2 regions of the Bacillus sp. VA15 genome follow, and region 1 is predicted to be linked to the other one. Evidence: a T-box and tRNA genes for the amino acid it is inferred to sense, from the RefSeq annotation. Region 1 holds a T-box; the other holds one or more tRNA genes.
The links. A T-box is a leader RNA that pairs with one kind of tRNA and senses whether it is charged. The one in region 1 lies ahead of ileS (isoleucine--tRNA ligase), so its partner is inferred to be a tRNA-Ile.
Positions count from the first base shown of each region.

Region 2: it has a tRNA-Ile gene. The T-box ahead of ileS (isoleucine--tRNA ligase) is inferred to sense a tRNA for this amino acid. The anticodon was not compared.

Region 1 covers NZ_JBVQPQ010000002.1:390,237-404,581, forward strand. The annotation lists gene carB (carbamoyl-phosphate synthase (glutamine-hydrolyzing) large subunit) at 1-66, opposite strand, end outside; gene AC0DBE_RS06875 (carbamoyl phosphate synthase small subunit) at 51-1,145, opposite strand; gene AC0DBE_RS06880 (dihydroorotase) at 1,142-2,428, opposite strand; gene AC0DBE_RS06885 (aspartate carbamoyltransferase catalytic subunit) at 2,412-3,326, opposite strand; gene pyrP (uracil permease PyrP) at 3,472-4,779, opposite strand; gene pyrR (bifunctional pyrimidine operon transcriptional regulator/uracil phosphoribosyltransferase) at 4,954-5,499, opposite strand; gene AC0DBE_RS06900 (RluA family pseudouridine synthase) at 5,682-6,593, opposite strand; gene lspA (signal peptidase II) at 6,580-7,059, opposite strand; gene ylyA (sporulation-related RNA polymerase-binding protein YlyA) at 7,162-7,536, opposite strand; gene ileS (isoleucine--tRNA ligase) at 7,682-10,447, opposite strand; T-box leader at 10,500-10,726, opposite strand; gene divIVA (septum site-determining protein DivIVA) at 10,789-11,283, opposite strand; gene AC0DBE_RS06925 (YlmH family RNA-binding protein) at 11,377-12,150, opposite strand; gene AC0DBE_RS06930 (YggT family protein) at 12,211-12,483, opposite strand; gene sepF (cell division protein SepF) at 12,490-12,945, opposite strand; gene AC0DBE_RS06940 (YggS family pyridoxal phosphate-dependent enzyme) at 12,929-13,633, opposite strand; gene pgeF (peptidoglycan editing factor PgeF) at 13,640-14,345, opposite strand, start outside.
Region 2 covers NZ_JBVQPQ010000014.1:24,847-39,191, reverse strand. The annotation lists rRNA gene rrf (5S ribosomal RNA) at 1-104, shown strand, start outside; tRNA gene AC0DBE_RS21335 (tRNA-Val) at 127-202, shown strand; tRNA gene AC0DBE_RS21330 (tRNA-Thr) at 235-310, shown strand; tRNA gene AC0DBE_RS21325 (tRNA-Lys) at 348-423, shown strand; tRNA gene AC0DBE_RS21320 (tRNA-Leu) at 434-520, shown strand; tRNA gene AC0DBE_RS21315 (tRNA-Gly) at 526-600, shown strand; tRNA gene AC0DBE_RS21310 (tRNA-Leu) at 615-700, shown strand; tRNA gene AC0DBE_RS21305 (tRNA-Arg) at 710-786, shown strand; tRNA gene AC0DBE_RS21300 (tRNA-Pro) at 802-878, shown strand; tRNA gene AC0DBE_RS21295 (tRNA-Ala) at 884-956, shown strand; tRNA gene AC0DBE_RS21290 (tRNA-Met) at 977-1,053, shown strand; tRNA gene AC0DBE_RS21285 (tRNA-Ile) at 1,056-1,132, shown strand; tRNA gene AC0DBE_RS21280 (tRNA-Ser) at 1,139-1,231, shown strand; tRNA gene AC0DBE_RS21275 (tRNA-Met) at 1,249-1,325, shown strand; tRNA gene AC0DBE_RS21270 (tRNA-Asp) at 1,395-1,471, shown strand; tRNA gene AC0DBE_RS21265 (tRNA-Phe) at 1,484-1,559, shown strand; tRNA gene AC0DBE_RS21260 (tRNA-His) at 1,579-1,654, shown strand; tRNA gene AC0DBE_RS21255 (tRNA-Gly) at 1,664-1,737, shown strand; tRNA gene AC0DBE_RS21250 (tRNA-Ile) at 1,753-1,829, shown strand; tRNA gene AC0DBE_RS21245 (tRNA-Asn) at 1,842-1,916, shown strand; tRNA gene AC0DBE_RS21240 (tRNA-Ser) at 1,920-2,010, shown strand; tRNA gene AC0DBE_RS21235 (tRNA-Glu) at 2,041-2,112, shown strand; gene glgB (1,4-alpha-glucan branching enzyme) at 2,346-4,229, shown strand; gene AC0DBE_RS21225 (glucose-1-phosphate adenylyltransferase) at 4,226-5,368, shown strand; gene glgD (glucose-1-phosphate adenylyltransferase subunit GlgD) at 5,391-6,422, shown strand; gene glgA (glycogen synthase GlgA) at 6,419-7,873, shown strand; gene glgP (glycogen phosphorylase GlgP) at 7,860-10,256, shown strand; gene AC0DBE_RS21205 (TspO/MBR family protein) at 10,285-10,752, opposite strand; gene cotI (spore coat kinase CotI) at 10,843-11,916, opposite strand; gene cotSA (spore coat protein CotSA) at 12,106-13,239, shown strand; gene cotS (spore coat putative kinase CotS) at 13,254-14,309, shown strand; gene AC0DBE_RS21185 (hypothetical protein) at 14,311-14,345, shown strand, end outside.

The DNA.
Region 1 (14,345 bases):
TTGGCCGATGATGATCGGTCCAGATCCGATTACTAAAATTTTGTTAATGTCTACGCGTTTTGGCATACCGCTTCCCCTTCTTTCTCTGTTGTTTCGATCATTTCGATGAATCTGTCAAATAGATGGTTGGCATCCTCAGGACCAGGTGAGGCTTCAGGATGATATTGAACCGTAAATGCCGGCAGTGTTTTATGCTTCAGCCCTTCAATCGTATCGTCGTTAATTGCGATATGCGTCACTTCCAGTTCTGTTTCGCTGACGGATGAGACTGTATAGCCATGGTTTTGAGATGTTAAGGCGACTTTTCCGGTAGCCAGCTCTTTTACCGGGTGGTTTGAACCCCTGTGGCCGAATTTCATTTTTTCAGTATTCGCTCCGCACGCCAGCCCGAATAACTGGTGGCCGAGACATATTCCGAATAATGGCACTTTTCCGAGAACACCTTTAATCATTTCAATCGCTTCAGGCACATCTTTCGGATCTCCAGGTCCATTAGAAAGCATGATGCCGTCCGGTTTCAGCTGGAGCACTTCTTCCGCTGTAATGTTGTAAGGCACAACGATGACGTCACATTTTCGTTTGTTCAGCTCTCTAAGAATGCCGTGCTTCATGCCGAAGTCAACCAAGACAATGCGTTTGCCTCTTCCAGGGCTCGGATATGCGGTTTTGGCCGATACTTGGGATACTTGATTTCTCGGCAGTTCAGTTTCGTTCAGTCTTTTCAGCACTGCTTCGATATCTTCATCAGGTGAAGCGAATGTTCCTTTTAGCGCGCCTGCCGTGCGGATCATTCTTGTCAGCTTTCTTGTATCAATTCCCTGCAGTCCCGGAATGTTTTTCATTTTTAAATACTCGTCTAATGTGTATGCTGAACGCCAGTTGGAAGGCAGTTCACACAATTCTTTGATGATCAGCCCTTTCACAAAAGGGGTAATGGATTCAAAATCATCACGGTTGATGCCGTAATTTCCGATAAGCGGGTACGTTAATGTTACGATCTGCCCGCAGTAAGAAGGGTCAGATAAAATTTCCTGATAGCCTGTCATCCCAGTGTTAAAAACGACTTCTCCCATGCTGTGTTCTAAGCTTCCGAAGGCTTCTCCCTCGAATACCGCTCCGTTTTCCAATACTAATCGTCTCTTCATTTGACAAGTCTCCCTTCCTCATAAGCAAGCTTCCCTGCCGCAATTGTAGCGACCGGCCAGCCGGTACAGCTGATGCCGTTAAATGGTGTGTTTTTTCCCTTTGATAAAAATGTCTCTTTGTCTATAACTGCTTCTTTTTCCAAATCGATTAACGTAATGTCAGCAACTCGCCCCGTTTGTAATGTTCCGTATGGGAGACCGAACGCTTCGCATGGTTTGATTGTCATGTAATCAATCAGCTGTTTCAGCGACCAGCTGCCATTTTTGACAAAGTGTGTGTATAGGAGCGGGAACGCTGTTTCTAAGCCGACAATTCCAAATGGCGCCAGCTTCATGTCTGTATTTTTCTCTTCTTCTGTATGCGGCGCATGGTCTGTTGCGATAAAATCAATCGTTCCGTCTAAAAGACCTTCGATTAAAGCCGCTCTGTCTTCTGCACTGCGGAGAGGAGGATTCATTTTATAATTTGTGTCAAGTCCCGGAATGTCCTCATCACAAAGCAGCAAATGGTGTGGTGACACTTCTGCTGTCACTCTGATTCCTGCTTTTTTCGCATCACGTACGACCCTGACAGATTCTTTCGTACTGATATGGCATACATGGTAATGGCAGTTTGCAGTCTCAGCCAGCAATACATCGCGGGCAATATGAACTGATTCACACACAGAAGGAATGCCGTTGAGCCCGTTCGCTTTGGAGAATGTCCCCTCATGAACGCTGCCTCCGTAAATTAAGGAGTTGTCTTCGCAATGTGCGACAATCGCTTTGTCGATCGCAGCTGCCCGTTTCATCGCTTCATACATCATTCCTGCTGTCTGTATACCGACGCCGTCATCTGTAAAAGCAAATGCTCCGGCTTCTTTTAAAGCTTCAAAGTTTGTCATCTCATCACCGATTTGTCTGATCGTAATGGATGCATATGGAAGAACTCTTACGCATGATGTTTCTTTAATACGGTTTTGCACCCATTCCATCTGCTCCTTCGTATCAGGAACCGGCCGCGTATTCGGCATTGCTGCTACTGTTGTATAGCCGCCGCGCGCCGCTGCTTTTGCACCGGTTTCAATGGTTTCTTTTTTCTCTCCACCCGGCTCTCTGAAGTGTACGTGGAGATCAACAAACCCTGGTGAAACGAGCAATCCTTTTGCATCAATTACCGTTTCTTCATCCGTTGCATCAAGCTGACCGATTTCGGAGATGATTTCTCCCGTCACTCGAATATCCGTTTCTGTTTTTTCACCATTTTCGTTAAGTATCCAGCCGTTTTTAATGAGATATGACATACGCTGCTTCTCCTCTTTTCACTTTGGTTTGTAAGGCACGCTGTATCACTGCCATTCTGATAAATACGCCATTTTGCATTTGCTTGAAGATTCTTGATTTTTCGCTTTCTACTAAGCTGTCATCAATCTCCACTCCTCTGTTTACCGGAGCAGGATGCATAATGATCGCATGCTGCTTCATACGCTCAGCCCGTTCTACGGTCAAGCCGTATTTGTTTAGATAGCCGTCCTGGCTGACAACGGACTGATGTCTTTCATTTTGAATGCGAAGCAGCATGACGACATCGGAAAACTCAACTGCTTCATCCATTGAGACATACGTGCCGAATGAATTTTCTTCATCCTGCCATTCCAAAGGACCTGAAAACAGGACACGGGCACCCAATCTTGTCAACACTTCCGCATTAGATCTAGCCACTCTGCTGTGCTTGATATCGCCGTGAATGGAGACGGTAAGCCCTTTGAACGTATGGAACTCTTCATTAATCGTCATTAAATCAAGCAGTGATTGTGTCGGATGCTGACCGCATCCGTCTCCCGCATTCAAAATCGGGATGTTTATCTGGCTGACAAGCTCTTTATAGTACTCATCCTCGCTGTGCCTGATGACGCACACGTCCACACCAATTGATTCGAGCGTTCGGATAGTGTCATATAAGGTTTCGCCTTTTTGCACGCTTGTGCTTGTTCCATCAAGGTTCAGCACATTCATGCCCAGCTTTTTTTCTGCGACCTCAAAGCTGAACCGGGTTCTCGTGCTCGGTTCAAAAAACAGGTTCGCTGCAAATTTTCCCGTAAGCCAATTGTCTGTTTTTCCGCTTTTGAGGTCTTGTGCTGTTTGAAGCAAATCTTTGATTTCCTCAGTGCTAAGTTCACTCATCGTCGTTAAATGCTTCATGTTCTTTCCCCTCTCGTTTCAACTTTAAGGCTGAAAAAACCCCGGTCTTAGATAGACTCGGGGTATGGTTAAATAGAGGGCAGCATTGAAAGCTTCCTTCTCTTTATAACCCTTCCAAGCCTCTCTGGACTTTCATTAAAAGGTTTTAGATATGATGTTGTTCAGATGTGTCAGCCTGCTCTTCCTTCGCCTGCGGAAGAATCAGGTTTAAGATGACACCGACAATTGCGGCAAGCGCCATTCCAGACACTTGGAATCCTCCTTGAGACACTTGGATAAAAGCGCCTCCTACACCGATCACAAGGATAACTGAGGTAATAATAAGGTTTCTGTTGTTTTCATAATCAATTTTGTTGTCAATCAGCATTCTCAGACCGCTCGAAGCGATAATTCCGAACAGCAGGAAGGAGACGCCTCCCATGACCGCTGACGGCACTGAACTGATCAGTGCTGAGATTTTGCCGATAAAACCGAAGCAAAGGGCAATCACCGCCGCGCCGCCGATGACAAAGACGCTGAACACTCTTGTGATGGCCAGCACGCCAATGTTTTCCCCGTAAGTCGTTGTCGGCGGACCGCCGATCAGGGAAGCAAGAATTGTCGCCACGCTGTCACCCATAATGGAGCGATGCAGCCCCGGCTTTTTAATGAAATCTTGTCCAACAACTTTGCTCAGCACCATTTGGTGGCCGATATGCTCCGACATTGTCACAAACGCGACGGGAACCATTGCTGCTGCGATGCCGATTGTTACTGACGGTGAATAATCTTTAAACGGGATGATAAATTCAGGCACCGCAAACCATTTCGCGTCAAGCACCGGCTGGAAGTTGACAATCCCTTGAGTAAGGGCAAACAGGTATCCGCCGATGATTCCGATCAGAACCGGAATCAGGCTTAAAAATCCTCGTAAGAAAATCGCGCAAATAATCGTGATCGCCAGCGTAACTCCTGCAACACTGAAGTGCTTTAAGCTGTAGACCAATTCACTCGCGTTCGGATCAGCGTACATCGCCATGTTTACTGCAGTACTTGCCAGCCCCAGCCCGATGACGATAATAACAGGGCCTACGACTACAGGTGGGAGAATCTTCATCAGCCAACCGGTTCCAAGCTGCCTGATCAATAAGGCAATCAGCCCGTATACTAGCCCTGCAAGAAACGCCCCGACCATTGCCGCTCCCGGCCCGCCGGTCGCTTTTACCAGTATGATCGGAGAAATAAAGGCGAAGGATGAACCGAGATACGCCGGAATTTGCCCTTTCGTAATAAGAAGGTATGCAAGTGTCCCGATACCGCTTGTCACCAGTGCCACAGCAGGACTCATTCCGACCAGCTTCGGTACCAAAATCGTTGAGCCAAACATGGCAAACAAATGCTGCAGGCTGAATGAAACCCAAGAGAAAGGTGTCGGGACATCCCTGACTCCTAAATTTACTTTTTTCTTACTCATGATGATTTTCCCCCTGATTGTTAACTTTCATTTTAGGATGACTCAATGACTGTATAAAAAAACCTCTTTGCTATTTTTACGCAAAGAGGCATACAAAGACCTGCCGAATACTTTCGGGACTTTGTTGTGCACCTCTTTGCAACCTCTCTGGATTGCCTTTAAAAAGGTGATCTATTATTCATTTTCATAAATGGCGACGAGATCGTTTTGATCTACCTCATCAAGCTGAACCATAACCTTTTCAGCCTTTGATGTCGGGATGTTTTTCCCGATGTAATCCGCTCGGATCGGCAACTCCCGGTGTCCTCTGTCAACTAGTACTGCCAGCTGAATGGAGGAAGGTCTGCCTACATCCACAAGCGCATCCATACCTGCTCTGACCGTTCTTCCGGTGTACAGAACATCGTCTACGAGGATCACTTTTTGATCTGTGATGTCTACTGGAATATCTGCGCCTTTCACAAGCGGTTCTTCGTTGCTCGTTTTTTTGGAAAGATCATCTCTGTAAAGAGTAATATCAATTTCACCGACTGTTACAGGATTCCCTTCAATCTGTTCGATTCGTTCCGCAAGGCGTTTTGCCAAGTAAATCCCTCTTGTCTTGATGCCGACAAGGACGCAGTTATTCATTCCTTTATTGCGCTCGATCATTTCGTGAGCAATCCTGGTCAGCGCCCGTCTGATTGCCTGTTCGTCGAGAATGACAGCTTTTTGATTCAATGTGTGACACCTCACAGTTCATATAGAAGAAAAAACCCCTCCTGCCAGAGCATAGAGGGGTTTTAGGACAAGGTGCGCGCATATACACGCGTCCCGTCTATCCGTTATCCTTCTCAGCCTCTCTGGACTGTTTTAAAGAATCTATTCAGCTTCATTTATTATTTCAGAAAAGAAACAGTCTGTCAACCGTTATTTCTAAGGTTTTCGATTAATTCTGCCATATCCTCCGGAAGCGGCGCTTCAAATTCGACATATTCGCCAGTGCGAGGATGATCAAAACCTAAAATTCCGGCGTGAAGGGCCTGTCCGTTAAAATCGATCGTTTTTCTCGGACCGTATTTTGGATCGCCGGCTAATGGAAATCCAATATATTTCATATGAACACGAATTTGATGTGTTCTTCCTGTTTCAAGCTGGCATTCCACCAACGTAAAATCCTGAAAACGCTCAAGCACATGAAAATGAGTGACGGCATTTTTGCCATCACGCGTCACAGTCATACTTTGACGGTCTTTCTTGTCCCGTCCAATTGGAGCGTCAATTGTTCCGTCATCGTGAGAAATAAGCCCATGGACAACTGCCGTATATTTCCGCGTGACCGTTTTGTTGACCAATTGGTTTACAAGTGACTCGTGCGCCATATCATTCTTCGCCACCATTAATAAGCCGGACGTGTCCTTATCGATTCTGTGGACGATCCCCGGACGCATCACGCCATTTATTCCGGAAAGGTCGGTACAATGAGCCATAAGGCCGTTTACAAGCGTACCCGTAAGATGCCCGGGAGCTGGGTGCACAACCATTCCGCGAGGTTTATTGACGACCAGCACATCCTGATCTTCATAGTAAATATCCAGATCCATAGGTTCTGCCAGCACGTCGAGCGCTTCCGGCTCAGGCACAGTGACGGTCACCTGATCCCCCGGCTGAATTTTATAATTCGATTTTACAGGGCTTCCGTTCACGACAACTTGTCCGTCTTTCACCCATTGCTGCACCTGTGTTCTCGACCAATCATTCTCAGTCGATGCCAGAAATTTATCAATCCGCTCACTTTTTTGTTCTTCTGAAGCGGTTATATCAATTTGATTCATGGTATTGCTCCTTTTTCTTTTTCCCGCTGTCCAACAGCATTTGTATAAATAAAAGCATTACGCCGACACATAATGAAGAGTCTGCGATGTTAAAAATCGGGTAATTGTAATTCACAATAATGACATGGATAAAATCCACAACTTCCTGTCTGACAGCCCGATCAATGAAGTTGCCGATGGCACCGCCAAGCATAAGTCCGAGGGCCACGCCAAGAAGCCTTTGTCCTTTTGTATAACGCTGTATGTAATAAACAATGCCAATAATAACCGCGGTTGTAATGAGGTAGAAAAACCACATCTGACCGGCTAATATCCCCCATGCAGCACCCGTATTGCGATGGGAGGTGATATAGAATACCTGATCAATGATCGGAATGCTTTGTCCAAGCTCCATGTTCTTAACGACAAGCCATTTTGTCAATTGATCGGCTGCAATAATAAGTAGTGCGATCACATAATACAGCACAAACGTTCCTCCAGTTTACGGTTACTTTAATCCATTATGCATTTTATCAATAAAAAGCACTGGAGTAAAGAAATATCAGGCATATTAACCGGCCAGACACTGTTATTCATACAGTGCCTGACCATATTCGATATCCGTTGATTTCCACAGCGGAAGCGTTTTTTTTTCAAATTGGACATAGTAAAGAAAGTCGTTTGCTGTGCGGGCAGTCGGCAGCACAGCAAGCTTTGAAAGAGGAATGGGAGCCCCGGTTTCTTCACAGTATCCGAAAGTGCCGTTTTCGATTTTGGACAATGCGAGGAGTACATCTTGAAGCTCTTCTTTAATGTGATAGATCAGAGTTGCTTTTTGTTTATGATTGATTGCTGCTTGCGGGCTTGTTGAAGCCTGAAAGCAAGAATACTCAAATAATCTCGACTGTAATTCTTCTTTCGTCAGAAGAAGTTCCGTATATATTGCGGTCAGTTGATCATTCATTCATCACAACTCCTGCTCTTAACGTAGTACCTATATTGTTGCCTGTGAATGATGATCTAAAGCCCATAAGATTTTTCCTGCCGTTCTAAACGATGTCACTCTTGGCACAAAAAAAGCCCGGCTTTTACGCCGGGCCCCTTTTCCATTATTTTTGATAGTATTTTTCAACGATTTCAGCGTTTCGCAGTGAAAGTGTAGGATATTTTGGATTTGCACCTACATCTTTTGAAATCACACGGGATCTCTCACACATTTCGCCTTCGGCTTTCTCGACAGCGATTTTACCTGTCGCAAAGCTTTGCGCATCGTTCGGTGCTTCATTTTCTTCGCTGATTGTCAATTCAGAAACAATAAACAGCTGAGAAAGATTTTCTTTAATGGAAGCCAAGAGCTCTTGGTTTTCTTTGTTTGGATACAATTTCAGGTTGGCTTCCAATGATTTACCGATAATTTTTTCATTCCGCGCAGTTTCTAACGCTTTTAGCACATCATCACGGAAAGCCATAAAGCGGTCAAATTTATCTTCTGTCGCTTCGCTGTTTGGAACCGTGATTGTTTCCGGCATATCTGTCAGCTGAACGCTCTGCTCTTCAACAAATGTTAAATGAGACCATAATTCGTCAGCCGTATGAGGAAGGATAGGCGCTGAAAGCTTCACTAATGCAAGAAGCGTTTCATAGAATACTGTCTGCATGCTGCGTCTATCCGGATGATCCGCATGCTCGATGTACACAATATCTTTTGCGAAATCAAGATAGAATGAGCTCAATTCGATTGTGCAGAAATTATGGATGCTGTGATACACAACCGCAAATTCATACTCATCATACGCTTTTTTCACTTTATCAATCAGTTTGTTCAGTTTAATCAGCATATATTGGTCCACTTCGCGAAGATCTTCGACAGCCACCGCATTCGTTTTTGGATCAAAATCGAATAGGTTGCCATGAAGGAAACGGAACGTATTGCGGATTTTACGGTATACTTCAGCAACTTGCTTCAAAATGGCGTCAGACACGCGAACGTCCGCCTGATAATCAACTGAAGACACCCATAATCTCAAGATGTCGGCACCAAGCTGTTTCATAACTTTAGCTGGAACAACGACGTTACCGATCGATTTACTCATCTTGCGTCCTTCTCCATCCAGTGCGAACCCATGGCTGAGCACACCTTTATATGGCGCTTTTCCTGTTACGGCTACTGCTGTAGAAAGAGATGAGTTAAACCAGCCGCGATATTGGTCCGATCCTTCTAGATATAAATCAGCCGGGCGAACGAGATCTTCACGCTCTTCAAGCACCGCTTGATGAGAAGATCCTGAATCAAACCAAACATCCATGATGTCCTGTTCTTTTGTAAATGTGCCGTTCGGGCTGCCAGGATGTGTAAAGCCTTCCGGAAGAAGATCCTTCGCTTCTTTTTCAAACCAAATGTTTGAACCGTGCTGCCTGAACAATTCAGAAACATGTTCAATGGTTTCATCCGTAATAATCGGTTCTCCGTTTTCAGCATAAAATACCGGAATCGGCACTCCCCATGCACGCTGTCTGGAAATACACCAGTCTCCGCGGTCACGAACCATGTTGTGCAAACGCTGCTCGCCCCATTCAGGAACCCATTTGGTTTCTTTAATGGCATCCAGCAGATCTGATCTGAAATCTTTAATAGACGCAAACCATTGCGCTGTCGCTCTGAAAATGGTTGGTTTCTTTGTTCTCCAATCGTGCGGATAAGAGTGTGTAATGAATTCAAGCTTCACAAGCGCGCCTTTTTCATCTAGCTGCTGTGTGATCGCTTTGTTCGCGTCATCATAGAACATGCCTTCAAAGCCCGGAGCTTCGCTTGTCATTACACCTTTTGCATCAACTGGGCATAGCACATCTAAACCGTATTTTTGGCCGATGATAAAGTCATCTTCCCCGTGCCCCGGCGCTGTATGAACGCAGCCTGTTCCGGCATCAGTTGTTACGTGTTCGCCAAGCATAACGAGAGAGTCTCTGCCATATAGCGGGTGTTCAGCGATAATGTTCTCAAGGTCTTTCCCTTTGATCGTTCTTGTCACTTCATATTGATCAAATCCGCATGCAGATGCAACATTTTCGACTAAAGCACTTGCTACGACAAAGCGGTCTTCACCTACTGCAATCACGCTGTACTCAAGATCAGGGTGCACTGAAATTCCGAGGTTCGCCGGAATTGTCCAAGGCGTTGTTGTCCAAATGATGATGCGCTCGCCGTTTTCAAGAACGCCTTTTCCGTCTTTCACACCGAAAGCAACGTAAATAGATGCTGAACGTTTGTCTTGATATTCGATCTCGGCTTCAGCCAAAGCAGATTCACTTGAAGGTGACCAGTTAACCGGTTTAAGGCCTTTATAAATGTAGCCTCGTTTTGCCATCTCACCAAATACGCGGATTTGCTGCGCTTCGTATTCCGGTTTTAATGTCACATATGGGTTTTCCCAATCACCGCGGACACCAAGGCGTTTAAACTGCTCACGCTGTCCCTCGATTTGCTTCCAAGCGTACTCTTCGCACAGTTTGCGGAATTCCGCTACTGACATTTCTTTGCGGTTGACTTTTTTGTTTTTTGTGAGAGCCGTTTCAATCGGCAATCCGTGTGTATCCCAGCCCGGTACATATGGCGCGTTGTAGCCGCTCATTGATTTGTAGCGGACAATGAAGTCCTTCAAAATCTTGTTAAGCGCGTGGCCCATATGGATATCGCCGTTTGCATACGGAGGTCCGTCATGTAAAACAAATTTCGGGCGGTCTTTCGTCCGTTCCTGTACAAGACGGTAGATATCCTCTCCCTCCCATTTCTTTTGAATGTCAGGCTCACGGTTTGGCAAATTTCCACGCATCGGGAAATCTGTTTTCGGCATTAAGAGCGTGTCTTTAAAATCCATTTTCATTCCTCCACTGCATTTTTTCAGAAAATAAAAAAAGCCCTCTCATCCCATAAGGGACGAGAAAGCTTATCTCGCGGTACCACCCTTTTAGAAAAAGCAAGCATACGCCTTTTCCTCTCGAGCATCGTAACGTGATGAACGTCCTAACCTACTGTGAGTTCAGAAAGGAAACTTAAGGGCTGATCTACATGATTCCGGCCATCCCGGACTCTCACCATCTCCGGGTCGCTATAAAGGCCTGAAGGAAACATGACTGTCCCTTTCAACCGTTTTTTCATCTGAATTTATGAACGTATTATATTCGACAAGCTAAGAAAATGTCAAGATAATCAGAGAATTTATTCCTTTTCCTCAAATACTGCGTCGACTTCATACTCAAGCAGATGATCCCAATCGTCATTTTTCAGAAGATCGAGCTGAGCTTCAATCAACATTTGGAAACGTGTTCTGAAAACTTTAGACTGTTTTTTCAGCTCTTCAATTTCCATGGCAATTTTTCTTGATTTTGATAAAGATTCGTTGATAATGCGATCAGCATTTTTCTCCGCTTCCCGAACGATCAGTTTTGCTTCTTTTTGAGAATTGCGTTTTACGTCTTCAGCCGCTTCTTGAGCAACTAAAATCGATTTATTCAGCGTTTCTTCAATATTGGCAAAGTGTCCGATTCTTTCATCAAGTTCATTGACTTTCGCTTCAAGCTCAGTTTTCTTACGGAGAACAATTTCGTAATCTTTTCTGACTTGCGCTAGGAATTCATTTACTTCATCTTCATCATATCCGCGAAAACTTTTTGTAAACGTCTTGTTGTGAATATCATTTGGCGTTAATGGCATGATGCCACCTCCATTTTTACATTTCAGTACGGTTATCTAGTTCACATTATAAAACAAATTTCGCACAGATGGAGAAAAAAACTGAAAAACCGACTATTTTTGTCGCTCAAACGTAACTCTCCATTTGTCTTTTTTGGTTTTTCCTTCGATTTTTGTTAAGCTGCATCGGCCAAAGCCTCTGATAGAGAGCATGTCCCCTTCTGCCACCATGTATGAAGGGTCTTCAACTACCTTCCAGTTCACTTTCACGAGGCCGTTTTTCACAAGCGTCTGTGATTTCTGGCGGGATTGTCTGCTCATAGAGGCGCAGACGGCGTCAAGCCTTAAAGAAGAAACCGTGTCATCTCTTATTTCGACATCAACTGCTGGAATGTTAAGGTCTGACAAGTTAATTTTCTCTAGGCTGACCGCCGCTTTGCCTGCTTGGGTCAGCTGCGCCGCCACAAAATCAGCGGTATCGGCTGAGACAATCAATTGCACTGATGTCTCAGAAAACACGATGTCACCAAACTTTTGCCGCTTTAAGCCTATGCCCATTAATGCACCAAGCAGAGAACGATGATCTACAGAGACAAACTTTTCAGCATAACGTACGTTAAACGCCTGCAGTTCAAAATCCGATTCTTCCGGAGTGATGTACTCTGGATACAGAATCGCCCGTTTTCGCTCCGCTCTGTCATAGCCGCCGGAAAAAGCAAGCCCAACGTCAGCCTGTCCCGTAACAGCAGAAAGGATGACCTGCTCTCGGGGGTCTAAAAAGTCGGTCAGCTTCATTCTGTACTGCTTCTGGACTATTCCTTTCCATTCGAGCGCCTGGTCAATAAAGGCCCGCTCGTCTTTTCTGAAGTGTTGATATATATCGCTCATCGTCTTTCCCTTCTATGTAAAGAGGCTTGGCTGCTGCCAAGCCCCTATCAAACTGTCACATTAAAACGCAATCATGCGATAAAGCCCCCACAAGCCGGTTGTCGCAAACCGAAGCACAAGTATAGCTACGATCGGTGAAATATCTAGCATTGCGATCGGAGGGATGATTTTTCTAAATGGTTCGAGATATGGTTCACAAATCGAAGCTAAAAACCGCCCGACTGCCGTTTCCCTTGTACTCGGCACCCATGACATAAAAATATATATGATCAGGGCAAATGAGTAGATTGTGATTAATAAGCTTAAAACCGAAAAAACTTGATAAAGGATCATCTCGCTTTACCACCTCTGATGTTCGTCTTCAGATATGAGCTCAGAAATTGTGCCTGATACATCTACGTTGTCAGGCGTGCAGAGGAAAATATCCGAGCCGATTCTTTGAATATCGCCGCCAATGGCATAAACGGTTCCGCTTAAAAAGTCAACAATCCGCTTAGCCTGGTCATGCTGTATCCGCTGAAGATTGACGACAACTGCCCGCCGGTTCTTCAAATGATCGGCTATTTCCTGCGCCTCCGCATAAACGCGCGGCTCACTCAACACCACTTTAGAGGATTTCTGAACACTTTGCAAGCTCACTACATTCTGTTTGCCCGCAGGTTTGTTTGCGGTATAAGCCGGTTTTTCTTTTTGCTCATGCTCTTCATGAGATTCTTGCTCTGTCTCAATATATTCATATTCGTATTCTTCATCTTCCATTGAGAAAAAGTTTTTCAGTTTATTTTTCATACTCATTGCTGTACACCCCTGTTTCATTTCCGACTAACGATGAGCCGATTCTAATATAAGTAGCCCCTTCTTCAATTGCAATTTCAAAATCATTTGACATGCCCATCGACAGTTCAGTACACGGAGCGTTCGGCTGTTTCAGCTCCTGAACCTGATCACGGAGTTCTCTCAGCGCTCTGAAACAGCTTCTGATCTCATCTTGATCATCAGTCAGCGGAGCCATAGTCATCAGTCCGGCCACAACGATGTGTTCGAAACCGGAAAGCTCCTGTATGAATGGAATGACTTCTTCTTTTTTCATGCCGTGTTTAGAAGGCTCAAGAGAGGTATTGACCTGCACAAAGCATTGCACAGTACCTTCAGCCCGTTTTTCAATTTCTTTCGCTAATGAGAGCCGGTCTAAGGAATGGATATAGGAAACCGAATTGACGACAGCTTTTGCTTTTCTTGATTGCAGACTGCCGATAAAATGCCATTCCGGACCCCCTTTTATCATTTCCTGTTTGCGGAGCAGTTCCGCATCCCGATTCTCTCCGAGGCAGGTGATGCCCGCATCCACTGCCTCCTGTGCTCTTTCAGGCGATACATATTTTGTGACTGCAATAACCGTAACTTCATCGGAGCTGCGGCCCGATCTGTTACATGCTTCGTTTATTCGTTCGTTTATATGTCGTAAATTATCAACAACACGCAAGATCTTTTATGCCTCCTTCATTCCGATAAAGGACATCATCCGTCCAGTTTTCCCCTGATCGCGGCGGTGAGAATAGAAAAGAGACGGCTCACTTTCCGTGCATAAACCACTGACAGAAATCTGTTCATTTGCCAAACCGCTGTCGATCAATATAAGGCGGTTCAGCTCTTTCAGGTCAAGCTGATATTGTGCCTGTGCCGTCTGATTTACGGCACGTTCTGCTGAAACTGGCAATGCCCGGACAGCATCCATGACACGGTCGTCTACTGTATAGCATGCTCCGCTGATAGACGGTCCTATAACAGCATAAATATCTGAGAGATTTGAACCTTCCTGCTCGGTCCATTGCTTCACCATTTCTCTGCCAATCTGTTTGACAGTGCCTTTCCACCCGGCATGGGCGACCCCGACAAGCGATTTAACCGGATCATAAAAGAAAAGAGGCACACAATCAGCAAAGCATAATGCCAAAAACACATTCTTTTCATTTGTATAGAGCCCGTCCGTTGCTTTTAGAGCTGTGTGATACTCACGGGCGCCTTTTCCCCTATCCCTCTGCGTCACTTTCTGAACGCGATTATCATGTGTCTGATCAGCAAATACCCAAGACTGCAAATCAATATTAAACATATCGGCAATATATTCACGATTTTTAACTACATCTGCATCTTTGTCATGAACGTGCAATCCTGTATTTAACGATTCAAAAGGC
Region 2 (14,345 bases), on a different contig from region 1:
AGCGAAGAGGTCACACCCGTTCCCATACCGAACACGGAAGTTAAGCTCTTCAGCGCCGATGGTAGTCGGGGGTTTCCCCCTGTGAGAGTAGGACGCCGCCAAGCAATTGCACGCTAGTGCAATTATGGAGGATTAGCTCAGCTGGGAGAGCATCTGCCTTACAAGCAGAGGGTCGGCGGTTCGAGCCCGTCATCCTCCACCATTCTTCATTATACATATCGGTTTTACATATATGCCGGTGTAGCTCAATTGGTAGAGCAACTGACTTGTAATCAGTAGGTTGGGGGTTCAAGTCCTCTTGCCGGCACCACTTTTATATGATATAATATTCAAGTCTCTTGTAAGAAGAGCCATTAGCTCAGTTGGTAGAGCATCTGACTTTTAATCAGAGGGTCGAAGGTTCGAGTCCTTCATGGCTCACCATTTACATGTTGCGGATGTGGCGGAATTGGCAGACGCGCTAGAATCAGGCTCTAGTGTCTTTACAGACGTGGGGGTTCAAGTCCCTTCATCCGCACCATTTCTGCGGAAGTAGTTCAGTGGTAGAACACCACCTTGCCAAGGTGGGGGTCGCGGGTTCGAATCCCGTCTTCCGCTCCAACTATACCATCCACGCCGGGGTGGTGGAATTGGCAGACACACAGGACTTAAAATCCTGCGGTAGGTGACTACCGTGCCGGTTCAAGTCCGGCCCTCGGCATTAAGTTTTGCGCCCGTAGCTCAATTGGATAGAGCGTTTGACTACGGATCAAAAGTTTAGGGGTTCGACTCCTCTCGGGCGCGCCATGATCTACATGAAATCGGGAAGTAGCTCAGCTTGGTAGAGCACATGGTTTGGGACCATGGGGTCGCAGGTTCGAATCCTGTCTTCCCGACCATTCTTGGGGCCTTAGCTCAGCTGGGAGAGCGCCTGCTTTGCACGCAGGAGGTCAGCGGTTCGATCCCGCTAGGCTCCACTTGGTTTCAATAAATATTTGGCGGTGTAGCTCAGCTGGCTAGAGCGTACGGTTCATACCCGTGAGGTCGGGGGTTCGATCCCCTCCGCCGCTACCAATGGACCTTTAGCTCAGTTGGTTAGAGCAGACGGCTCATAACCGTCCGGTCGTAGGTTCGAGTCCTACAAGGTCCACCACTATACGGAGGAATACCCAAGTCTGGCTGAAGGGATCGGTCTTGAAAACCGACAGGGGTGTCAAAGCCCGCGGGGGTTCGAATCCCTCTTCCTCCGCCATATATATTCTTAATCATCGCGGGGTGGAGCAGTTCGGTAGCTCGTCGGGCTCATAACCCGAAGGTCGCAGGTTCAAATCCTGCCCCCGCAACCAAATTATATGAATGAAATAAGGGGTACCTAAAGGGTACAACCTAAAAAATTCACATGTAAATATCAAAATGGTCCGGTAGTTCAGTTGGTTAGAATGCCTGCCTGTCACGCAGGAGGTCGCGGGTTCGAGTCCCGTCCGGACCGCCATTTAAATACTTAGGCTCGGTAGCTCAGTTGGTAGAGCAACGGACTGAAAATCCGTGTGTCGGCGGTTCGATTCCGTCCCGAGCCACCATTTATCAATATATATTTTGGCGGTTGTGGCGAAGTGGTTAACGCACCAGATTGTGGCTCTGGCATTCGTGGGTTCGATTCCCATCAATCGCCCCAAATAAAATTGCGGGTGTAGTTTAGTGGTAAAACCTCAGCCTTCCAAGCTGATGTCGTGGGTTCGATTCCCATCACCCGCTCCATTTCTATATTGTCATGGGCCTGTAGCTCAGCTGGTTAGAGCGCACGCCTGATAAGCGTGAGGTCGATGGTTCGAGTCCATTCAGGCCCACCATGACCTTTATATTCCACAGTAGCTCAGTGGTAGAGCTATCGGCTGTTAACCGATCGGTCGCAGGTTCGAATCCTGCCTGTGGAGCCAAATGGAGAAGTACTCAAGTGGCTGAAGAGGCGCCCCTGCTAAGGGTGTAGGTCGTGTAAGCGGCGCGAGGGTTCAAATCCCTCCTTCTCCGCCATATGATTACACATATAAGTTCTCAATCATCGGCCCGTTGGTCAAGCGGTTAAGACACCGCCCTTTCACGGCGGTAACACGGGTTCGAATCCCGTACGGGTCATTCAGAAACCTTGCATATCCTGCAAGGTTTTTTTATTTTTTATAAATCCTGATATGCCTTAGATATCATTCTATATTCTATAAACAGGCAACAAAAATCTCCATATATTTCGTTTTTCTTCGGAAAATGAAGTTAATTGTCAATAAGTATAAGCGCTTTCATGAAAGGGCTTTTTTTTATTTCTTCGAATAAATACTATAAATGAAAACTATGATGTCAGAAAGGATGATTACATGGCCGCTGCCAGCCCTACAGCACATGATGTTTATCTTTTTCACGAAGGCAGTCTGTTTAAAAGCTATCAGCTGTTTGGCTCGCATTATCGCGAGCTGAATGGCCAAAGAGGATATGAATTCTGTGTGTGGGCGCCTCATGCGTCAGAAGTACGAGTGGCTGGGGACTTTAACAGCTGGTCAGGAGAACAGCATGTGATGCACAGAGCGAACGATGGTGGCATTTGGACGTTGTTTATTCCAAATTTAGGAGAAAAGGAACGATATAAGTATGAAATCGTGACGAAAAGCGGCGAGATCAGGCTGAAGGCAGATCCATATGCTATTTATTCAGAAATCAGGCCCAATACAGCGTCACTTACTTACGATTTGGCAGGATACAACTGGCAAGATCAAAAATGGCAAAAGAAACATAAGGCTAATACGCTGTATGAGAAACCTGTTTTTATTTATGAACTTCATCTCGGTTCCTGGAAGAAACATTCTGATGGCAGGCATTACTCTTATAAAGAATTAAGCCAGTCGCTTATTCCTTATATCAAAGAGCATGGGTTTACCCATATCGAACTGCTTCCGGTGTATGAGCACCCTTATGATCGTTCCTGGGGATATCAAGGAACGGGTTATTACAGCCCGACAAGCAGGTTTGGCACGCCGCATGATTTGATGAAGTTTGTGGATGAATGCCATCAAGAAAACATCGGAGTCATTCTGGATTGGGTCCCCGGACATTTTTGTAAAGACGCACATGGTCTTTATATGTTTGATGGAGAGCCACTTTATGAATATCAAGAAGAACGTGATCGGGAGAACTGGCTATGGGGCACGGCAAACTTTGACCTGGGAAAACCGGAAGTTCATAGTTTTTTAATTTCTAATGCGTTGTACTGGGCGGAACTCTATCATATAGATGGATTTAGGGTTGATGCAGTGGCTAATCTCCTGTATTGGCCAAATCAGGATGAACGCCATACGAATCCATATGCTGTTGAATTTTTAAAAAAACTCAATCAAACCATGAGAGAGGCATATCCTCATGTCATGATGATTGCGGAAGACTCTACGGAATGGCCTCAAGTGACAGGTGCTGTTGAGGAAGGAGGGCTCGGTTTTCATTTTAAATGGAATATGGGCTGGATGAATGACGTACTGAAATATATGGAGACGCCGCCAGAAGAAAGGCGGTATTGTCATCAGCTTATTTCGTTTTCATTACTGTATGCGTTTAGTGAACATTTTGTATTGCCGTTCTCTCATGATGAAGTCGTATACGGAAAAAAATCCCTTCTTAATAAAATGCCTGGCGACTATTGGCAGAAATTTGCCCAGTATCGGCTTTTGCTCGGCTATATGACGGCTCATCCCGGAAAGAAATTGATCTTTATGGGATCAGAATTTGCCCAATTTGATGAATGGAAAGATACAGAACAGCTTGATTGGTTTTTGGACTCCTTCCCCATGCATCAGAAAGCCAGCGTTTTTACGCAAGATCTTCTCCGCTTTTATCAAAAAAGCAAAATCCTTTATGAACATGACCATCGTGCACAATCGTTTGAATGGATTGATGTCCATAATGACGAACAATCAATCTTTTCTTTTATTCGTTATGGCAAAAGGCACGGTGAGGCGCTTGTCATCATTTGTAATTTTACACCCGCGGTCTATCATCAATATGATGTTGGAGTTCCTTTTCTTACTCAATACATTGAAGTGCTGAACAGCGACAGTGAAGCATATGGAGGCTCAGGACAAATCAACAAAAAGCCGTTAGCGGCCAAAAAGGGAGCTCTTCATCATAAACCATGTTATATCACGATGACCATCCCCCCTTACGGCATTTCGATTTTACGGGCGGTTAAAAAAAGAGGAGAGATAAAAAGATGAAAAAACAATGTGTAGCCATGCTCCTTGCCGGCGGGAAGGGCAGCCGTCTCAGCGGATTGACAAAAAATATGGCCAAACCGGCTGTATCTTTCGGGGGAAAATACAGGATTATTGATTTTACCCTCAGCAACTGTTCCAATTCAGGCATAGACACAGTCGGGATTTTAACACAATATCAGCCGCTTGAGCTGAATTCCTATATTGGAATCGGCAGTGCATGGGACCTTGACAGATATAATGGCGGCGTGACGGTATTACCCCCTTATGCCGAGTCATCAGAAGTCAAATGGTATAAAGGGACGGCAAGCGCCATTTATGAAAATCTTAATTATTTGAATCAGTATGATCCTGAGTATGTGCTGATATTATCAGGAGATCACATATACAAAATGGACTACGGTAAAATGCTTGATTTTCATATTGAAAAGAAAGCGGATGTAACGATCTCTGTCATCGAGGTGGGCTGGGAGGAAGCAAGCCGGTTCGGCATCATGAAGACCGATGCAGATGGGACGATTACACATTTTGATGAAAAGCCCAAATTCCCTAAGAGCAATCTTGCCTCAATGGGAATTTATATATTCAATTGGCCGCTTTTGAAACAGTATCTTGAGATGGACGACCGGAATCCTTATTCAAGCCACGACTTTGGCAAAGACATTATTCCTCTGCTTTTGGAGGAGAAAAAGAAGCTTTCCGCTTATCCGTTCAAAGGTTATTGGAAGGATGTCGGTACTGTTCAGAGCTTGTGGGAAGCCAATATGGATCTGTTAAAAGAGGACTCGGAGCTGAAACTATTTGAACGGAAGTGGAAAATTTACTCCGTCAATCCGAATCAGCCTCCGCAATTTATTTCATCTGATGCGCAGGTTCAAGATTCGCTTGTGAACGAAGGTTGTGTTGTATATGGAAATGTGTCTCACTCCGTTCTTTTTCAAGGCGTGACTGTCGGTAAGCATGCGACTGTTAAATCATCCGTCATAATGCCGGATGTGACAATTGGGGAGCATGTAGTAATTGAAAATGCCATCGTTCCTAAGGGTCTGGTGCTGCCGGATGGCGCAGTGATTCGATCCGAAAAAGACATTCAGGAGGCGTTGCTCGTTTCAGAGGAATTTGTAGAAAAAGAATTGATCTAATACTGAAGAGGGGGCTGAGTCAGTGTTCAATAATCAAATGTTAGGTGTTATAGATGAAACCACATATAAGCATTCTCTTCAGGATTTAACGGCACAGCGGTCGCTGGGAGCAATCCCTTTCGCCGGCAGGTACCGTCTGATCGATTTTATGCTTTCCAACATGGTGAATGCGGATATTAGGAGTGTCGCGATTTTTCCGAAGTATCGCTATCGTTCGCTTATGGATCATCTTGGAGCAGGTAAGGAATGGGATTTGCATCGAAAAAAGGATGGCCTCTTTTTTTTCCCGTCGCCCCACCTTCACCAAGAATACGATGAGTTCGGTTCTTTTCGGCAGTTTTCCGACCATCTTGATTATTTTCACAGAAGCACACAGCAGTATGCTGTCATCTCCAACAGCCATACTGTATGCAACATTCAATTTCAATATGTGCTGAAACGCCATCAGGAGGTTGGCTGCGACGTCACCGAGGTATTTCAGGATGGCCAGTCGCTGCAAATCTATATCATGTCTACAGCGCTTTTAAAGGATCTGATCTACGGACATAGTGAAAAAGGCTATAAAACCATTCAGGAGGCTGTTGAAAAAGAATCCTCCTCCTTGACCATTTGCCCTTATGAATATTCAGGTTATGCCGCTGTGATTGATTCGGTGGAAAAGTATTATACCCACAGTATGGAGCTCATTCAGCCTCGTTTTTGGCAGCAGGTGTTTTTGCCGCAGCAGCCGATCTATACAAAAGTGAAGGATGAGCCGCCGACGAAATACGGAAAACACAGCACTGTCAAAAATTCCTTGGTGGCAAACGGATGTGTGCTTGAAGGAGAGGTTGAAAACTGCATTTTGTTCAGGGCGGTTCATGTCGGAAAGGGGACGAAGCTGAAAAACTGCATTATTATGCAAAAAACGCAGATTGGCGAGGATTGCCAGATTGAGCAGGTCATTTCTGATAAGGACGTTAAAATCGGCAATGCGACTGAGGCTGCGGGAACAGCTGAGCAGCCGCTTGTATTAAGAAAAGGTTTGGTGCAAGGAGAGCTGATGAATTCTTGAAAGTATTATTTGCTGTATCTGAATGTACCCCGTTTGTTAAATCAGGAGGTCTTGCCGATGTAGCTGGTGCTCTGCCAAAGGCACTTGCGCGATTAGGCAATGAAGTAGCTGTAATGCTTCCGAAGTACAGCCAAATACCTGAGCGATGGAAAAAGCGCATGGAAAAAACGGCTGAGTGTACGGTAGCCGTCGGCTGGCGTCAGCAATATTGCGGAATTGAACAGATTGCTGAAGATGATGTGAATTATTATTTCATCGACAATAAATATTATTTTAACAGGGATTCGTTGTACGGGCATTATGATGACGGTGAACGGTTTGCCTTTTTTTCAAGAGCTGTGCTGGAGGCCGCCGAAGCTGTGAATATTCAAGCCGATATTGTTCATACTCACGACTGGCATACAGCGATGGTCAATTATTTGCTGAAAGAGGAATACAGAAAACATCCTTTTTATAAGCAGATGAGAAGCGTGCTCACAATCCACAATCTACAGTTTCAAGGCATATTTCCGCCTGATGTCACACATGACTTGCTAGGGCTTGAGATGGATCATTTTCATTATGAAAGGTTAGAATGCAACGGATTTGTTAATTTTATGAAGGCAGGCATCATTGCGGCTGATCATGTGACAACTGTGAGCCCCACTTACAGAAATGAAATATTGACGCCTTATTATGGTGAACAGCTTGAGCAGGTTTTGCAATATAGGGAAAATGATATAACCGGCATATTAAATGGCATTGATGATACTTTCTATCAGCCGAAATGCGATCCCTATATAGAGGCGCATTATGATTCGGAGCATCTTGCATGCAAGGAAGTAAATAAAACGAAGCTTCAGCGGCGGATGGGGCTTCCAGAGCGAAATGATATTCCGCTGATCAGTATGGTGACAAGGCTCACTAAACAAAAGGGACTTGATCTTGTCCGCAGAATTATGCACGAACTTCTTGAAGAGCAAGACATACAGCTAATTGTGCTGGGTACAGGGGAACGTGAATTTGAAGATTATTTCCGGTATGCAGAATTGGCTTTTCATGAGAAGTGCCGAGCGTATATTGGGTTTGATGAGCCGCTTGCCCATCAAATTTATGCGGGCTCCGATATGTTTTTGATGCCGTCGAAATTTGAGCCGTGCGGCTTGGGTCAGCTTATTGCTCTCCAATATGGCGCCATTCCGATTGTCAGGGAGACGGGCGGTCTTTACGACACTGTCCGTTCCTATCAGGAGGAAGAGGGAACGGGCAATGGCTTTACGTTTTCCGCTTTCAATGCGCATGATCTGAAATTTACGATCGAGAGGGCGCTGTCGTTTTATCGCCAAAAGGATGTATGGAAGAGCATCATGAAGACCGCAATGAATGCAGATTACAGCTGGGAGCAGTCAGCAAAAGAGTATCAGCGCATTTTCGAGCATGTGACAAGGAGTGGACGGGATGTTCTCGAGTAAAGAACGCTTTGCAGCCTTATTTTTAAAGCGTCTGGAAATGACGTGCGGAAAAAGCTTCAAAGACTCTGCCAAGCTGGATCAATATAAAACGTTGGGCAATATGGTCAGAGAATATATCAGCGCTGATTGGATCCAGACGAATGAAAAAAGCAGGTCCAATTCCGGGAAGCAGACATATTATTTGTCAATCGAATTTCTGCTCGGTCAGCTTCTTGAACAAAATTTAATGAATCTTGGCGTTCGTGATGTTGTAGAAGCAGGCTTAAAGGAAATCGGCATCAATTTAGAGGAGATCCTTCAAATGGAGAGCGATGCAGGTCTCGGCAACGGCGGGCTTGGGCGCTTGGCAGCTTGCTTTTTAGATTCTCTGGCTTCATTGAATTTGCCGGGGCACGGGATGGGCATTCGTTATAAGCATGGCTTGTTTGAGCAAAAAATTGTAGACGGGCATCAGGTGGAGCTGCCTGAGCAATGGCTGAAAAACGGGAATGTATGGGAAGTAAGAAATGCCGATCAGGCAGTTGACGTGCCGTTTTGGGGCGAGGTGCATATGACAGAAAAGAACGGACGTCTGCATTTTCGCCACGAGCAAGCTACAATTGTTACAGCCGTTCCTTATGACATCCCAATCATCGGCTATGAAACGGGTACCGTCAATACGTTAAGGCTTTGGAACGCTGAGCCTTATGCGCATTATCATGGCGGCAATATTTTGTCTTATAAGCGGGAAACCGAAGCAGTTTCTGAATTTTTATATCCTGATGACACTCATGACGAGGGGAAAATTTTACGGCTGAAGCAGCAGTATTTTTTAGTATGCGCAAGCTTAAAAAGCATTGTGAACAATTACCGAAAAACAAATAAATCTTTATCCGGCTTGCATAAAAAAGTAAGCATTCATATTAATGATACCCATCCTGCACTGGCAGTGCCTGAGCTGATGCGGATTTTGCTCGATGAAGAGAACATGAGCTGGGAAGAGGCCTGGCATATTACCGTACATACGATTTCTTATACAAATCATACGACATTGTCAGAAGCGCTTGAGAAATGGCCGATTCATTTGTTTAAGCCGCTGCTCCCGCGAATGTACATGATTATTGAAGAGATCAATGAAAGGTTTTGCCGGGCGGTGTGGGAAAAGTATCCCGGAGACTGGAAAAGGATAGAGGACATGGCGATTACGGCGCATGGTGTTGTCAAAATGGCTCATCTGGCTATAGTGGGCAGCTACAGTGTAAACGGCGTTGCCAAAATTCATTCCGATATTTTAAAGGAAAGGGAGATGCGCGATTTTCATTTGCTGTTTCCGAATCGTTTTAACAATAAGACGAATGGAATTGCCCACAGGCGCTGGCTGCTGAAAGCGAATCCCGGCTTGTCTGCTATCATCACGGAGGCGATCGGCAATGAATGGGTGAAACAGCCGGAATCACTGATTCGCTTAGAACCGTACGCCTCTGATCCTGCTTTTATCGAACAGTTTCAAAACAACAAAAGCAGGAAAAAACAAGAGCTCGCTGATTTGATTTTTTGCACGGCCGGGGTAGTTGTGAACCCTGACAGCATATTTGATGTTCAGGTGAAACGGCTTCATGCATACAAACGGCAGCTGCTGAATGTTCTTCATATTATGTATTTGTATAATCGGCTCAAAGAGGACTCGGGCTTTTCTATCTACCCGCAAACCTTTATTTTTGGGGCAAAGGCTTCACCAAGTTATTATTATGCCAAGAAAATCATTAAGCTGATCCATTCTGTCGCGGAAAAGGTCAACTATGATCCGGCAGTCAAACAACTGCTCAAGATTGTTTTTTTGGAAAATTACAGAGTTTCTATGGCTGAGCGGATTTTTCCAGCGTCAGATGTAAGTGAACAAATTTCAACCGCAAGCAAGGAAGCGTCTGGTACAGGAAATATGAAGTTCATGATGAACGGCGCTTTGACGATTGGCACACATGACGGCGCAAATATTGAGATACTTGAGCGGGTGGGGCCTGATTGTATTTACACATTCGGTTTAAAGGCGGATGAAGTTCTATCGTATCAGGAAAACGGCGGCTATAGATCGAGGGAATATTATCAGCATGACCGCAGAATCAGACAGGTAGCGGATCAGCTGATCAACGGTTTTTTTGAAGGGGAAGCAGATGAATTTGAATCGATCTATGACTCGCTGCTTCCGCATAATGATGAGTATTTTGTGCTGAAGGATTTCAGCTCATATGCAGATGCGCAGGGGCGTATTCAAGCTGATTATCTCGATCGGAGGAAATGGTCTGAGCGTTCGATTGTGAATATTGCCCATTCTGGATATTTCTCAAGCGACCGCACGATCCGGGAATATGCGAAAAACATTTGGGGAATCCAGCCGATGATGTGAAAAGCCGCTGTATAAGCGGCTTTTTTGTTCACAGATTCATGGAATAGATTGTAAAGGATAAGAATGTCGCAAATGCACTCCATAAAAAATAAGGCAAAAGAAGATAGCTTGCGGTCCTGCTGTATTTTCTCGCTATGATCATTAAAACGATTGCAGTGATGGCGACAAGCAGGCTGTCAATCGATGCAGCCAGCAGATTCTTTTGGGTAAATTGAAAATAGCTGAATGCCTGATTGAGCACATAATTAATCAAAAGCGTAAGCCAAAAGCTTTTCGCATCTTTAAATGAAAACGCGGCATACACAATGGCAGCTGAAAGGGAGATCAGGGCAAATAGGATGGCCCAAATGATGCCGATCGCAGATCCGGGTGGCGTCCAGTCCGGTTTTTTCAGTGAATTGTACCATTCTTGGTCAATTGGAAACAGGTAGTCTGCGGCTGAAAACAGCGCATATGTAATCACAAAAACCGCTATGGCACCGACCATCTTCTTCATGTTTGTAACCCCCGTATGTATTAATGTTACATTTATTCTTACCCTTATCTTATAAAGATCATCCCCCCGATATGCGGGGGAGATGATGTCTTAAATCAGCTGCTTTAATGCGTTTGCTTTAATGCGTTCATATTCAAAAGCTGACTCTAATTCTTCCTTCGGTAAAGCAGACTTGCGGACGTATTTTTCGCGAATGACATCGTAAAGCTCATAAGGAAACAGCATATCAATAAACATTACTTGTTTTTGTTCGTCAGTTAATGGGGCACTGGATTCATATGCGTTCAGCATCACATGAAATGTTTCTTCATCCCAAACGCCCGTCGTATCTAAAAGCGGAATAATCATTTTGCGCAAATCTCGAATAGGAAGATCAAATGATACGGTATCTAGGTCGATGACCCAAATCTGTTCGTTTTCCCCCAAGAGGGTATTTCCGGTTCCATAATCCTGGTGGCAAAGATTAGGGCTTTTTTTCAGCTGTTCAGTCCATGGCACATAGGACGACTGCAAAAGCCGGTCTTTGATGCGCAGTCCGTCTTCAATAAAGCTGTCTATCTCTTGAAGATAAAGCTGTGAGAAAGGATCTTCTTTTTCCATCTGCGCCATCAGCTTCCACGTTTCCATCTGTTTGCATCGTTTCGTATAGTGATTCGGCCAGCGCCCTAATTTCGTAAATACGGGAACGCCATTAGGCGGCTGATATCCGACGGAAGCTGTATGGAAATCAGCAAGGCCTTTCATGATAAACTCCAAATCCTGCTTTACAGTCAGCTCAAACGGCCTTCCTTCGATCCAGTCATATACGACAAATAGAAAGGAGCCGTGCTTGGAATATAGGCTGCCTTTTTTATTTGGGATTATGCCGGGAACGTTCATTCCTTTTTTTGCTAAATAATCCTGTGCGAAAATGGAAAACAAGGCTTTCTTTTCGGGCCTGTGTATTCGTTTCAGACAAACCGCACCGGAGCCTGTGTGAACCTTCCACACAAGCGCCATCTGGTTTCCTTGAATGACGTCTATTTTTTCAGTCTGCACATCCCATCCTTGAAGCACATTTTCAGCCAGCTCGGTTAATTTTCTTTCATCTTCTGCTGATAAAGGAAGCTCTGATGAATTCCCCTCCTCAATGACTTCTTGGTTTTCTGCCATTAAAGGACACATCCTTACCTGTTTTACTCCTACCTTATGAATCGAAAGAAAAAAATGATTGAGATATTTGACTATATTTGATAGAAGAACCTGGTTGTTTACCCGTTTTGTTTTTGGGGCAGTCCCATTCCGCACAAGTTGGTTGTTCAACCGTATCATGATTCTAACTAGTTAAAAATCATGCAGGAATGGAGGCTATGTATGAAAATAGCACTGATCGCCACAGAGAAGCTTCCTGTCCCCTCGGTTCGAGGAGGCGCCATTCAAATCTACCTCGAAGCAGTTGCCCCTTTGATTGCCAAAAAACATGAGGTGACTGTATTTTCTATTAAAGATCCAAATCTCGCTGATCGAGAGACAGCAGACGGAGTCCATTATGTGCATTTGGATGAAGACCGTTATGAAGATGCTGTTGGAGAAGAGCTGAAAAAGAGCCGTTTTGATCTTGTGCATGTCTGTAATCGCCCAAGCTGGGTGTCGAAACTGAAGAAACAGGCGCCAGATGCTGTTTTTATTTTAAGCGTTCACAATGAAATGTTCGCTTACGATAAGATCAGCCAGGCAGAAGGTGAGATATGCATCGATTCTGTAGCGCAGATTGTTACGGTCAGCGATTATATTGGCCGGACGATCACAAGCCGTTTTCCGTCAGCACGATCAAAAACAAAAACGGTGTATTCCGGTGTGGATTTGAAAGCGTACCACCCACGCTGGACAAAAGAAGGGCAGCGGGCTCGCGAAGATATGCGAAGCGAGCTGGAACTTCACGGTAAAAAAATTGTCCTTTTTGTTGGCCGGCTCAGCAAAGTAAAAGGCCCGCACATTTTATTGCAGGCGTTGCCGGACATAATCGAGGAGCATCCTGATGTCATGATGGTGTTTATCGGGTCAAAATGGTTCGGAGATAATGAATTAAATAACTATGTCAAACATCTTCATACCCTCGGTGCGATGCAAAAGGATCATGTCACATTTATTCAATTTGTGAAGCCAAAGGACATTCCTCGCCTTTATACCATGTCAGATGTATTTGTATGCTCTTCGCAGTGGCAGGAGCCTTTAGCGAGGGTTCATTATGAAGCGATGGCTGCGGGACTGCCTATTATTACAAGCAATCGGGGAGGCAATCCAGAGGTCATAGAGGAAGGGAAAAACGGCTACATCATTCATGACTTTGAAAATCCTAAACAATATGCTGGATATATCAATGATTTGCTCAGCAGCTCTGAAAAACGGGAACGGCTTGGGAAATACAGCCGTCGTGAGGCAGAAAGCCAATTCGGCTGGCAGAGGGTGGCGGAAAATCTGCTCAGCGTGTATGAGAAGAACAGATAGAAGGGGTGAACAGAGTGTACCAAAAAGAGCATGAAGAACAGATTGTGTCCGATATTCTCAACTATTATCCGTTCCATATCGAACATGTGGCGTTGAAATCAAACAAAAGCGGGCGCAAAATCTGGGAAATACAAACTGATCAAGGCCTAAAGCTATTAAAAGAAGCGCAGATGAAACCGGAGCGAATGCTTTTTATCACTCAGGCACATGCCCATTTACAAGAGAAAGGGCTGCCGGTAGCGCCGATACATCAAACAAAAAATGGCGGGAGCTGCTTAGGTACTGATCGGGTCTCCTACAGTTTATATGACAAAGTGACAGGAAAAGAAATGATTTACTATGATGCAGAGCAGATGAAAAAAGTCATGTCATTTGCCGGCCATTTTCATCATGCGTCAAAAGGATATGTTTGCACAGATGAAAGCAAGAAAAGAAGCAGGCTCGGCAAATGGCATAAATTATACCGGTGGAAGCTGCAGGAATTAGAAGGGAATATGCAGATCGCGGCATCTTATCCTGATGACTTATTTTCGCAAACTTTCTTAAAACACGCTGATAAAATGCTGGCAAGAGGAAAAGAGGCTCTGCAAGCGCTTGATGAATCAGAGTATGAAAATTGGACAAAAGAAACGCTTGAACATGGCGGATTCTGTTTTCAGGATTTTACATTGGCGCGTTTGACTGAGATCGACGGGGAGCCTTTTTTAAAAGAGCTTCACTCGATTACCTACGATTTGCCATCAAGAGATCTGCGCATTCTGCTGAATAAAGTTATGGTTAAGCTTTCTGTATGGGATACCGATTTCATGGTTGCACTGCTTGCAGCCTATGATGCAGTGTATCCGCTCACAGAAAAACAGTACGAGGTGCTATGGATTGATCTCGCGTTTCCGCATTTGTTCTGTGCAATCGGCCATAAATATTATTTGAAGCAAAAGAAAACATGGTCAGATGAGAAGTACAACTGGGCGCTGCAAAATATGATTTCTGTTGAAGAATCTAAAGATGCGTTTTTGGATACAATGCCGGAACTGTATAAAAAAATAAAAGCGTATCGGGAGGCGAATTGACATGAGGTCATCGAGACAAAAAGCCTCCATTTCTAA